2 linked regions of the Phaeacidiphilus oryzae TH49 genome follow. The protein of the gene in region 2 interacts with the protein of the main gene of each other region in a pairwise test. Links are inferred from orthologs where the notes say so. Each region holds a gene or a part of one and is shown on either strand. Other genes may lie near its edges. The genes, in order: ftsZ and rlmN.

The links.
Region 1: the proteins of rlmN (region 2) and ftsZ interact in binary tests that used the Escherichia coli proteins (3 or more experiments, as listed by UniProt). The link is inferred for Phaeacidiphilus oryzae TH49 from one-to-one orthologs.

What each region holds. Positions count from the first base shown.
Region 1 is NZ_JQMQ01000005.1:5,614,468-5,620,582, reverse strand. The notes cover bases 1,398-4,395. They hold ftsZ (cell division protein FtsZ), read right to left. Parts: upstream 3,532-4,395; coding sequence 2,263-3,531; downstream 1,398-2,262. Other genes in these bases: BS73_RS28725 (cell division protein FtsQ/DivIB), read right to left, coding at 3,978-4,395; pgeF (peptidoglycan editing factor PgeF), read right to left, coding at 1,520-2,266; BS73_RS28740 (YggS family pyridoxal phosphate-dependent enzyme), read right to left, coding at 1,398-1,438. Outside these bases: BS73_RS28745 (cell division protein SepF), read right to left, coding at 1-516; more of BS73_RS28740, read right to left, coding at 683-1,397; more of BS73_RS28725, read right to left, coding at 4,396-4,685; murG (undecaprenyldiphospho-muramoylpentapeptide beta-N-acetylglucosaminyltransferase), read right to left, coding at 4,833-5,945; putative lipid II flippase FtsW, read right to left, coding at 5,987-6,115. UniProt on the Escherichia coli protein: Essential cell division protein that forms a contractile ring structure (Z ring) at the future cell division site. The regulation of the ring assembly controls the timing and the location of cell division.
Region 2 is NZ_JQMQ01000005.1:2,330,738-2,336,654, forward strand. Bases 1,649-4,448 are described here. They hold rlmN (23S rRNA (adenine(2503)-C(2))-methyltransferase RlmN), read right to left. Parts: upstream 3,702-4,448; coding sequence 2,595-3,701; downstream 1,649-2,594. Other genes in these bases: BS73_RS38240 (hypothetical protein), read left to right, coding at 1,649-2,485; BS73_RS14285 (phosphatidate cytidylyltransferase), read right to left, coding at 3,785-4,448. Outside these bases: BS73_RS14265 (aspartate aminotransferase family protein), read left to right, coding at 1-314; BS73_RS14270 (ABC transporter ATP-binding protein), read left to right, coding at 489-1,379; more of BS73_RS38240, read left to right, coding at 1,370-1,648; more of BS73_RS14285, read right to left, coding at 4,449-4,972; frr (ribosome recycling factor), read right to left, coding at 5,200-5,757.

The sequences.
Region 1 (6,115 bases), 3.3 Mb from region 2 along the record:
CCGCTCGATGCTTCCATGCAAGCCGAAGACCAGTCCAGCCGCGAAGTCTACGAGGCGCTTGGCGTCGATGTCGTCCATCTCCGTCAGATTCATGATCACCGGTGTACCTTCGCGGAAATGCTCCCCGATGGTCCTGGCCTCGTTGTATGTGCGTGGGTGCAGCGTGGTGATGCGGTACGCGTCCCGTTCCGAGCTGGCCTTGGGCATGATCACCGATGCGCTCTTCTCGATGTGGCGGCGTTCTGGTGTGATGGATGACACGGGAGCCATCCTGGGCGATTCGCTACGAACCGGGGCAACTGCGGCACTTGGGGCGGCGGCCACCGGAGCGGGCGCGGCCGCGGGGCGCGGCTGGGCGGCCGGCTGCTGCTGCGGGATCTCCTCGGTCGGTCCGGTGCGCACCGGCTCCGGCTCGGGACCGTAGTCCTCGTCGTCGGGGTCGTACCCCTGGCCGTCGTAACCATCGTCCTCCACGAGGCCGAGGTAGACCGCCATCTTGCGCATTGCGCCGGCCATACTCCTGTCCTCCGCTCTGTGGTGGATCGGCTCCGTCACCGGCACAGACCCCGCCCCGGCAGGGGCGGTTCCCACGATCCACGGTTAGCTGCCCCACATCCGATGGGGCATCAAGTTGTCTGTTTTGTACTGGTCTGTCAGTAGTCTGATCTTCTAACCGGTGACGTTACCCGAGGGGCGGGCGCACGCCGAGTACCGCGCTCCCGACGCGCACATGTGTCGCACCAGCAAGAACGGCCTCCTCAAGGTCACCGCTCATGCCAGCCGAAACCATCGTGGCAGTCGGATGCGCCTCCCGTACGGCGGTTGCGATTTCCGCCAACCTCTCGAACGCGGCGCGCGGATTACCGGCATACCGGCCGACGAGCGGTGCGACAGCCATCACACCGTCAAGTCGCAGTCCTGGTGCGGCAGCAAGGGCATCGGCGAGTTGTGCGACTTCGTTCGGAGCGGCTCCGCCGCGATGGTGCACGGGGTCGCCCTCGACGGCCCCCTCCTTCTCCAGTGCGACCTGCACCAGGCAGCCGAGAGGCCGTTCGCGCCCGCTCTTCTCCACCGCGTTCGAAAGGGCCTCGACGAGCCGGAGGCGGTCCACGGAATGCACTCGGTCGGCGTAACCCGCCACCGAACGCACCTTGTTGGTCTGCAATTGGCCGACGAAATGCCAGCGGAGGGGGAGATCAGCGGTCGCCGCGGCCTTGCCTGCGGCCTCCTGGTCGCGGTTCTCGGCGACCTCGGTCACCCCGAGCGAGGAGAGGAGGCGGACGTCGGAGGCCGGATAGGTCTTCGTCACGACGATGAGCGCGACCTCGTCGCGGGGGCGGCCGGCGGTGTCGCAGGCCTCGTCGATCCGCCGCCGCACGGCGGCGAGGCTGCCGCGCAGCTCCGCGAGGCGCGCGGCGGGGTCCCTGTCGGGTGTCATCTCACTCACAGTGCAAGGATTTTCGCATGCGCGCGCGATTCCCGCGCCATGCGGGCGCCCCGGAGCCGGTGGGGATCCGCCTCAGGGAGCCAGCCACACATAGGACGCCAGACGCCCCGTCGCGGAGGCCCGCCGATAGGAGAAATACCCCTCGGATTCCAGGGTGCACACCGGGGAGAGCCGGATGTCCGCCACCCCGGCGGCGGTGAGCTGGGCCCGGACACCCGCCGGGATGTCCAGTGCGGCCGTCCCCCAGGAGGTGGTGGACCACGCCGCCGGCACCGCCTCCGCCACGGCCGCCCGCAGCTCCGCCGGCACCTCGTAGCAGCGGCCGCAGATCGCCGGCCCGGTCCTGGCCACGATCCGGCCGGGCCGCGCGCCCAGCGCCACCATCGCCTCGACGGTGGCCGGGACGACCCCCGCGGCCAGCCCCGGGCGCCCGGCGTGGGCGGCGCCCGTGACGCCCGCGTCCGGGTCGGCCAGCAGGACGGGGGTGCAGTCGGCGGTCAGCACGGCCAGCGCCAGACCGGGACGATCGGTGACGATTCCGTCCACCTCGGGCGCGCTGCCCTCGGGCTGACGCTCGGTCACCACGGCGACCTCCCGCCCGTGCACCTGGTTCATCCAGACCACGGCCGCGGGGTCGAGGCCCAGCGCCGAGGCCGCCCGACGCCGGTTCTCCCGTACCGCGGCCGGCTCGTCGCCGACGGCCCCGCCGAGGTTCAGCTCCCCCCACGGCGAAGTGCTCACCCCGCCCCACCGGTTGGTGGCGGCGAAGTGAGCACCTGCGAGGTCGGCCCGCTCCCCGATCACTTCGGGCGCGGTCACTTCAGGAAGTCGGGGACGTCCAGCTCCTCGGCCGGGGTGTCCACGTACGCCGGGCGGGACGGCGGGACCGCCGGCTGCGGCGGGACCGGGCCGGCCACCGGCTCGACCGGGCGCGGGCTCGCCGGGGGCTGCGCCGGCTGCTGCTCCTCCGGCCGCGGCACGCTGCCGAGGGTGTACGAACGGGAGGCCGAGGCTCCGCCGGCGGCGGTCGAGCCGGCGCGCTCGTACCCGTTGCCGCGGTCGGCTCCCGCGCCGGCGCCCCGATCGCTCTGCGAGCGCTCCGACTTGACCACCGGGTCGCGCTGGATCGCCGGCGGCTGCCCGCCGTCGAAGCCGGCGGCGATCACGGTCACCCGGACCTCGTCGCCGAGGGCGTCGTCGATCACCGCGCCGAAGATGATGTTGGCCTCCGGGTGCGCCGCCTCGCTGACCAGCTGGGCGGCCTCGTTGATCTCGAAGAGGCCGAGGTCGGAGCCGCCGGAGATGGAGAGGAGGACGCCGCGGGCGCCGTCGATGGACGCCTCCAGCAGCGGCGAGGAGATGGCCATCTCGGCCGCCGCCTTCGCCCGGTCCTCGCCGCGCGCCGAGCCGATCCCCATCAGCGCGGAACCGGCGTCCGACATCACGGACTTGACGTCCGCGAAGTCCAGGTTGATCAGGCCCGGGGTGGTGATCAGGTCGGTGATGCCCTGGACACCGGAGAGGAGGACCTGGTCGGCCGAGCGGAACGCGTCCAGGACCGAGACCTGGCGGTCGGAGATGGAGAGCAGCCGGTCGTTGGGGATGACGATGAGGGTGTCGACCTCTTCGCGCAGCTGCGCGATGCCGTCCTCGGCCTGGTTGGCCCGGCGCCGGCCCTCGAAGGTGAACGGACGGGTCACCACGCCGATCGTCAGGGCGCCCAGCGAGCGGGCGATGTTGGCCACGACGGGCGCGCCGCCGGTGCCGGTACCGCCGCCCTCGCCCGCGGTGACGAAGACCATGTCGGCCCCCTTGAGGACCTCCTCGATCTCCTCCCGGTGGTCCTCGGCGGCCTTGCGGCCGACGTCCGGGTTGGCCCCCGCGCCGAGGCCCCGGGTGAGCTCCCGGCCGACGTCCAGCTTGACGTCGGCGTCGCTCATCAGCAGCGCCTGGGCGTCGGTGTTGATCGCGATGAACTCGACGCCCTTGAGCCCGACCTCGATCATCCGGTTGATGGCGTTGACGCCGCCGCCGCCGATGCCGACGACCTTGATGACTGCGAGGTAGTTCTGCGGTGCTGCCACGTCGAAGGCCTCTCGCCTCGGATGTTCTATGCCGTCCGGTCCCCCGTGATGGAGCCGGATCGGCAGTTGCCGACTGGGGCGGGAGTCCCGACCCGGACCCTAACCCTGAGGTTTAGGGTTATGCCTACTCAGGTGCCCTGCTCCAGCACGCTTGTTGGTACAGGACAGTAGGTCGCGGCAAGAGTCCGTAGCAACGGACACGCCGAGTCTCCCGTTTTTTCTTGAGCCTATGTGATCAATGACCCGTATGCGTACCCGGGGTGACTGACAAGACTCGGGGAGCCACCCCGGTCCCGTCAACACCCCGCCCGTCCACTGGCACATGCCGCCTCACCAGGCAATCGTGCCAAGGGAGTTGGCCTTGCCTTGGCACAATGGCAACAGATCGTGCCCGGTCTTTCCGAGGTGTCGCGAACACTCGGGAAAGTCCATTCGAGGACGTCCGCTCAGCCTCCGACGGCCGGCGCGTCCGGAGCCGATACGTCGTAGAACGTATTCCGAACGGAGGACTTCTGACTGCGCATCAACGCGGTCAGCACCTGCGCCTTGCGCGAACCCGCCGCCGGGCTCCCCCACTTGACCAACACCCCGCCGGGCAACCGCAGTTCAATATCGTCATATGAACGGACTTCTACGGACGAGGCTTTGCCGCGCACCGCGGCCGGCAGATCGCCCGCCACCCGCACCGCTCCGTCCACCAGTTCCCGCTCCGGGATGACGTCCAGCTCGTTCCGGCCCGCGGCGGTCAATTCCATCCGGAGCACCGGGATTCCGGCCGGCGGCCGGTCCTCGGTGGCGAACCGCACGCCGGTGGAGTCCACCAGCGCGTACCGGCCGGCGCTCCCGGCCCGGCCGGAGTCCAGCGCGGCCACGGCGGTACGCCGCACCACCGCGATTCTGAGCCCGGTCGGCCACCCCCGGGAGACCGTCACCGAGGCCACCCGGGGCAGCCTCGCCACCCGCTGCCGGATGGCGTCGGTGCCCACCCGGGGCAGCGGGGTGCCGTACGGCGGGCGGGCCGCGGCCAGCACCTGGGCCCGCGTCAGCCCCGGGCCGGTGCCGGAGACCGCGACCGAGTCCAGGGCCAGCAGCGGCGAGAGGAGGACCGCCCAGGCGATCAGTCCGAGCACCGCCAGCGCCAGGACCCCCACCACGGCCCGGCCCCGCCGGGAGAGCCGCAGCCGGGGCGGGCGGGGGGCCTCGCCGTCCTCGGACGGGCCCCCGGGGCCGCCCGGGCCGCCGCGGCCCCGGGCAGGGCGGAGCCGCCGGCGTCCCCCGCCGGCCGCTCGCCGTACCTGAGGTCAGCCACGGACCCGCCGGCTCCCCTGCTGGTTGCGGGCGATCGCCTCGTACACCATCCCCACCAGCAGCTCGTCGGCGTCCCGGCGGCCGAACTCGGCGGCCGCCCGGCTCATGTCCCACAGCCGCTGCTGGTCGGTGAGCACCGGCAGCACATGCGCCAGCACCCACTCCGGCGTCAACTCGGCGTCGTCGACGAGGAGTCCGCCGCCCGCCCGGACCACCGGCTGGGCGTTGAGACGCTGCTCGCCGTTGCCGATCGGCAGCGGTACGAAGGCGGCCGGCAGGCCCACCGCAGCGAGCTCGGCGACGGTCATCGCGCCGGCCCGGCAGAGCATCATGTCGGCGGCGGCGTACGCCAGATCCATCCGGTCCAGGTACGGCACCGGGCGGTACGGGGGCATGCCGGGGACGTCCTGGATCATCGGCAGCTCGTTCTTCGGGCCGACCGCGTGGAGGATCTGCACCCCGTACTGCTGGAGCCGGGGCGCCACCGCCTGGATGGTCTCGTTGAGCCGGCGGGCGCCCTGCGAGCCGCCGGTCACCAGCAGGGTGGGCAGCCGCTGGTCGAGGCCGAAGTAGTGGCGCGCCTCCGGGCGGGCCGCGGCCCGGTCCAGGGTGGCGATCGACCGGCGGAGCGGGATCCCGACGTAGCGGGAGTCGCGCAGCTTGCTGTCCGGGGTGGAGACCGCCACGAAGTCCGTGTACCGGGCGCCGATCTTGTTGGCCAGGCCCGGGCGGGCGTTGGCCTCATGGACCACGATCGGCACCCCGGCCCGCTTGGCGGCCAGATAGGCCGGCATGGCCACATAGCCGCCGAAGCCGACCACCGCGTCCGCCTTGGTCCGCTCCAGGACGTCCTGGACCGCCTTGACCGTGCCGCGCAGCCGGCCGGGCACCGTGATCAGCTCCGGCGTGGGCTTGCGCGGCAGCGGGACGGCGGGGATCAGGGCGAGTTCGTACCCGCGCTCCGGGACCAGGCGCGTCTCCAGGCCGCGCTCCGTACCGAGCGCGGTGATCCCCACGGTCGGGTCGCGCCTGCGGAGTGCGTCCGCGAGGGCGAGCGCGGGCTCGATGTGACCGGCGGTCCCCCCGCCGGCGAGAACGACATGCACCGAAATCCACCTGTTCCCTCTGGGCGTTGACCGGACCGACCTTATCGGCTGCCACCGACGGGACGCATACCGCCACCGTCGCGCGGCCTGGGCGGCCCGTCCTCCCGGCCGGGCCCGCGGCCGGACTGCCGTCCGGGGCGGCCGAAGCGGGCCCGCAGCCCGCCCGACCG
Region 2 (5,917 bases):
CCTTCTTCGGCACCCTGTCGAAGCTGAACGACCTGCCGATCGTCGGCGACGTCCGCGGCAACGGCTTCTTCTACGGCATCGAGCTGGTGAAGGACAAGGCCACCAAGGAGACCTTCACCGAGGAGGAGTGCGACAGCCTCCTCTACGGCTTCGTCTCCAAGAAGCTCTTCGAGAACGGCCTCTACTGCCGGGCCGACGACCGCGGCGACCCGGTCATCCAGCTCTCCCCGCCGCTGATCTCCGACCAGGGCACCTTCGACGAGATCGAGCAGATCATCCGCGGCGTCCTCACCGAGGCCTGGACGAGGATCTGACCCTCCTCCCGTCAACCCGAGTCCCCGGCACATCACTCGTGCCGGGGACTCGGGCTTCCCGGGGGGCTTTGGGGGCACCAGCGGTGCGCCCGGCGCAATACGCTCTTAGGCGGAATGCGCCGTGCGGATGATCATCAGCGGCGTACCGATGATCACCGGCATCAGGAGGTCCCAGTGGAGGTCGCAGCGGCGGTCGCCCCACCCGACAACGACGTGCTGTGGGCCCGCGGCCTGGTCACCGCACCGCGGGAGGGGGCCGCGGCCCTGCGGGAGGTCTCGATCGGGGTGCGCCAGGGCGAGGTGCTGGCCGTGACCGGCGTCCGCGGCTCCGGGAAGACCACCCTGCTGGACTGCCTGGGGGCGGCGCGGGCGATCGACTCCGGGGAGATCTGGTTCAACAGCGCGCCCGTCCACATCCTCTCCCGGGCCGGGCGGGAGCGGCTGCGGCGCGAGCGGTTCGGCCGGATCGGCAGCGAACCGGCGCTGGTGCCGGAGCTGACGGTGCGTGAGAACGTCGCGCTGCCGATGCTGCTGGCCGGCGGACCGGCCGCCGGGCGGCGGGCCGCGCTGCGCGCCGCCGACGAGTGGCTGGAGCGCCTGGACGTCGCCGACCGCGCGCGGCGGCGGGCCCGGCAGCTGCCACCCGAGGAGCAGCAGCGGGTCGCGGTGGCGCGGGCGTTGGCCCACTCCCCCACCGTGGTGCTGGCCGACGAACCGACCGCCCCGGTGATCCGCGCCGCGGACCGCGACCAGCTGATGCGGATGCTGGTCACCGCGACCCGCTCGCACGGCCTGACCCTCCTGCTGGCCACCACGGACCGGGAGCTCGCCGCCCGCTACGCCGACCGGGCCGCCGAGATGTCCGCGGGGCGCCTCGGGCCGCCGCGGGCGGTGTCGCCGACCGCGACCGCCGCCGGGGGTCAACCCGGGCTGCCCGCCCCGGGGGTGACGCTGCGTCAATTCCCCGCCCCGGGGGGACGGGCCAGCGTCCCCGGCGAGCGCGGGCCGGTGGCGGTGCCGGTGGCGGCCGGGGCCGAGGGCTCTGGGGAGCCCCGGTGCTCCTGATCGGGCGGCTCTGGCGGGGCGGCGCCGGCGGGATCGGCGAGATCGCCCGGCTGGCGGCCGTGGCGGCGGCCTCCGCGACCGCGGGCGGCCTGCTCCTTCGCGCGCTCGGGCGGGCCTTGAGCGCCGGCGCCCCCGGCCCCGTCGCGGGGCAGAGCGTGCTGCGGCTGCTGTGGTGTCTGCCGGCGCTCGGCGCGGTCGCCTGGCTCTGTGCGGTGGCCGCCGGCTCGGTACCGGGACGGCGGCCGGAGCGGGTGGCCGGCCTCGCCGCGGCCGGCGTCGGCCCGTACCGCCTGCGACTGCTGGTGGCCTGCGAGACCGGGCTCGCCTGCGCCCTCGGGTCGGCCGCGGCCTGCGGCGCCTTCCTCGCGCTGCGCGCGGGACTGCTGCGGCCGCTGCTGCCGGCCGGCGCGCAGGACAGGCTGGCCCCGGCGCTCGGCTCCGGTGCGGGGCTGCCCGCGGCGGGGCTGCTGACACTGCTGCTCGTGGTCCCCCTGGTGGGCGCCGGCGCGGCGGCGAGGCCGCTGGGGCCACCGGAGGAGCGCCACGGGACGCCGGGCGAGGCGTGGGCCGGTGCGCTGCTGGCGCTCGGCACGGCGGCCGAGTTCGGTGCGCGGGGCGGCTGGTCCGTACGGCTGCCGGTGCTGCAACGGGTCTTCGTCACCGGGGCGGTCGGCTGGGCGCTGACCCTCGCGGGGCTCGCCGCGGCCACCCCGCTGGTGCTGCGCGCCCTCGGCGGCGCGCTGGCGGCCGGTCGGCCGGGCGGCGTACGCCTGCTGGCGGGCCGCGGGCTCCAGTCGCTGGCGCCGGGGCTGGCGGGCCCGCTGGCGGTGGCCGCGCTGGGCGTGGGCGTGCTGTGGGGCGCGGCACCGGCCGCAGGCCTGTGGTCCTGGGCGGTACGAGCGGTCGCGGCGGGATGCGCGCTGGGCGCACTGGCGATGCGTGCCGCGGAGCTGGCAGCCGCGCGACGCGGACTCGCCTCCGATCTCACCCGCCTCGGCGCCTCCGCGGCGGCCCTACGCGCCGCAGCCGCGCTGTGCGCCCTCACCACGGCGGCAGCGGCCACAGCCCTCGCAGCAGCAGCGGCACTGGCAACCCGAAGCCTGTAACCCGCACCGCCCCCGCAAAGCCCGAAGGGCAAGCACAGGGGCGCGGGGAACTGCGCGGCCCGCGCCCCTGCTCGCGCCTTCGGCGGTGCGCCCTCCCGGAGGGGACGGCTCAGCCCGCCGCCGCCAGCTGGCCGCAGGCGCCGTCGATCTCCTGGCCGCGGGTGTCCCGGACGGTGACCGGCACGCCGCGGGCCTCCAGGCGGTGGACGAACTCGCGCTCGTCCTCCGGACGGGAGGCCGTCCACTTCGAGCCCGGAGTCGGGTTCAGCGGGATCAGGTTCACATGCGCGCGGTGCCCGCTCAGCAGCCGGCCCAGCAGGTCCGCCCGCCACGCCTGGTCGTTGACGTCCTTGATCAGCGCGTACTCGATGGAGACCCGGCGGCCGGACCGCTCGGCGTAGTACCACGCCGCGTCCAGCACCTCGGAGACCTTCCACCGGGTGTTGACCGGCACCAGCGTGTCCCGCAGCTCGTCGTCGGGCGCGTGGAGGGAGACCGCGAGCCGGAGCGACATGTCCTCCTCGGCCAGCCGCCGCATCGCCGGCACCAGGCCCACCGTGGAGACGGTGATCCCGCGCTGGGAGAGCCCGAAGCCGTCCGGCGCCGGGTCGGTCAGCCGGCGGATCGCGCCCATCACCCGCTTGTAGTTGGCCAGCGGCTCGCCCATGCCCATGAAGACGACGTTGCTCAGCCGGGCCTCGCCGCCCGGGATCTCGCCGGCCCGCAGCGCCCGCATCCCGGCGGCGATCTGCTCGACGATCTCCGCCGTCGACAGGTTGCGGGTCAGCCCGGCCTGGCCGGTGGCGCAGAACGGGCAGTTCATCCCGCAGCCCGCCTGCGAGCTGATGCACATGGTGACCCGGTCCGGGTAGCGCATCAGCACGGACTCGACCAGCGTGCCGTCGAAGAGCTTCCACAGCGTCTTGCGGGTGGTGTCGTCGTCGCAGGAGACGTGCCGGACGACCGACATCAGCTCGGGCAGCAGCCCCGCGGAGAGCCGGTCCCGCGCGGCGGCGGGGATGTCGGTCCACTCCTCGGGGCGGTCGGACAGGCGGGCGAAGTAGTGGTGGGAGAGCTGCTTCGCGCGGAACGGCTTCTCGCCGAGTTCGGCGACGGCCTCCTTCCGCTCGGCGGCGGAGAGGTCGGCGAGATGGCGCGGCGGCTTGGCACCGCGCGGTGCGACGAAGGTGAGCTCACCTGGCAATGGCTTGGGCATGGTCCATCCAGTGTCGCAGAAGACGCGAAGACCCCGGCCGCCGGAGGTTCGGGCGGCCGGGGTCGGAGGACCTGGGACCGAGGTCAGCCGGTGCCGATGAGTCCGGCCAGCACCAGCCAGACCACCGGGGCGCTCGGCAGCAGGGAGTCGAGGCGGTCCATCAGCCCGCCGTGCCCGGGCAGCAGGGTGCCCATGTCCTTGATGCCCAGATCACGCTTGATCATGGACTCGCCGAGGTCGCCCAGGGTCGCGCTGACGGCGACGCACGCCCCCAGGACGAGCCCCTGCCACCAGTGACCGTTGTCGATCATGAACTGGGTGCCCAGCGCTCCGGCGATCATCGCCAGCCCGACTCCGCCGACCAGGCCCTCCCGGGTCTTCCCCGGGCTGATCCGCGGCGCCAGCTTGTGCTTGCCGAAGAGCGCGCCGACGGCGTACGCACCGGTGTCCGAGCAGACCGTCAGCAGGAGGAAGAGGACCACCCGTTCAGGCCCGTCGTCGGCCTTGAGCAGCAGTATCACGAAGGTCGCCAGCAGCGGGACGTAGAAGGCGGTGAAGATGCCCGCCGTGACGTCCCGCAGGTACTCCTCCGGCGGCTCGGCCATCCGCCAGACCAGCACCGCAAGCGCCGTCAGCGCGAAGGCGAGGAGGGCGCCCTCTGCGCCCTTGAAGTACGCGGCGACCTGCATCGCCACGCCGCCGACGGCCACCGGCACCACCGGTACCCGGATGCCCTTGCGCTCCGTGAGACGACTCGTCAGCTCGTACACGCCGACCACCACCGCGGCCGCGACGACCACGATGAAGAGCGACTTGACGAAGAACAGCGAGGCCAGGATGACCGCGCCGAGTCCGACGCCGACCCCGACCGCGGCGGGCAGGTTCCGCCCCCCGCGCGGGGCCTTCTTCGGCTGCTGACCGTTCGACGGCTGGCCTGTCTGCGGCTGACCCGTCTGCGGCCGGCCTGTCTGCGGCTGGCCGCTCGGCGGCTGGCTGGGGCTCGACTGTTCCGGCTGCGGCACGGCGGCAGCGTACCCGCCCGGCGTCCCGGCGCCCCGTCGGAGATCCGACGGCGCGTCAGAGAGCCCGGGCGCACCGGGTGCCACCAGCGGCAACTGCGCGGTGGCCTCCAGGTCGGCGGCCGTGGAGCGGTCGCCGCCGCCGTGGCCGGCCGGGTCGCCGGCCTCGTCGCGGAAGAGGGGGCCTGCGAGCCGGGTGGTGCGCGCGTCGTCCGCGGGCTCCGGCGGCGGGCCGTCGGTGACTGGTGGCATGTAGAGAGTCTGCGCGGTGGGGTCCTCCGCGGGCACCGAGGGTTGCTGCGAGTGGCTCACAGCAGCGGGCCCGTGGCGTCCCGCGGGCATCCCCGTGGTTCCGGGCACCTGCCCCGGAGGGGGTCCGGGGGGATTCCCCGGACCCGCCGCGGGCCAGGCCGGTGCTCCGTACGACGGCGTCCCTCCGGGGGCGGGCCGGTCCGCGGCCCACCGGGCGTCGTCGTTCATCAGACCTCGAGAAGTTCCGCTTCCTTGTGCTTGAGCAGCTCGTCCACCTGCGCGACATACTTGTCGGTGGTGTCCTGCAGCTCCTTCTCCGCGCGGCGGACCTCGTCCTCGCCGGCCTCCCCGTCCTTGGCCAGCTTGTCCAGGGTCTCCTTGGCCTTGCGGCGGACCGAGCGGATGGACACCTTGGCGTCCTCGCCCTTGCCGCGCGCGACCTTGATGTACTCCTTCCGCCGCTCCTCGGTGAGCTGCGGGAAGACCACCCGGATGAGGGTGCCGTCGTTCGTCGGGTTGACGCCGAGGTCGGAGTTGCGGATGGCCTCCTCGATGGCGCGCAGCGAGGTCTTGTCGAACGGCGTCACGACGGCCATCCGCGGCTCGGGCACCGAGAACGAGGCGAGCTGGTTGATCGGGGTCGGCGCCCCGTAGTACTCGGCGACGATCTTCGCGAACATCGCCGGGTGAGCACGGCCGGTACGGATCGCGGCCAGGTCCTCCTTGGCGACCGTGACGGCCTTCTCCATCTTCTCCTCTGCCTCGAGGAGGATCTCTTCGATCACAGTCTGCTCCTGTCCCGTCCTTGGGAAGCCCTGCTTGCTGCCGGCCGCAGCTGTGCTGGCTGCTGCCTGCGTTCGGTAATGGTCCTCTGCCGCGCGCATCGGAGGGTGCCTGTTCGGCACGTTTCCCCCAATCCGCCCGCTTGTCCACCCCCGCGGGCGG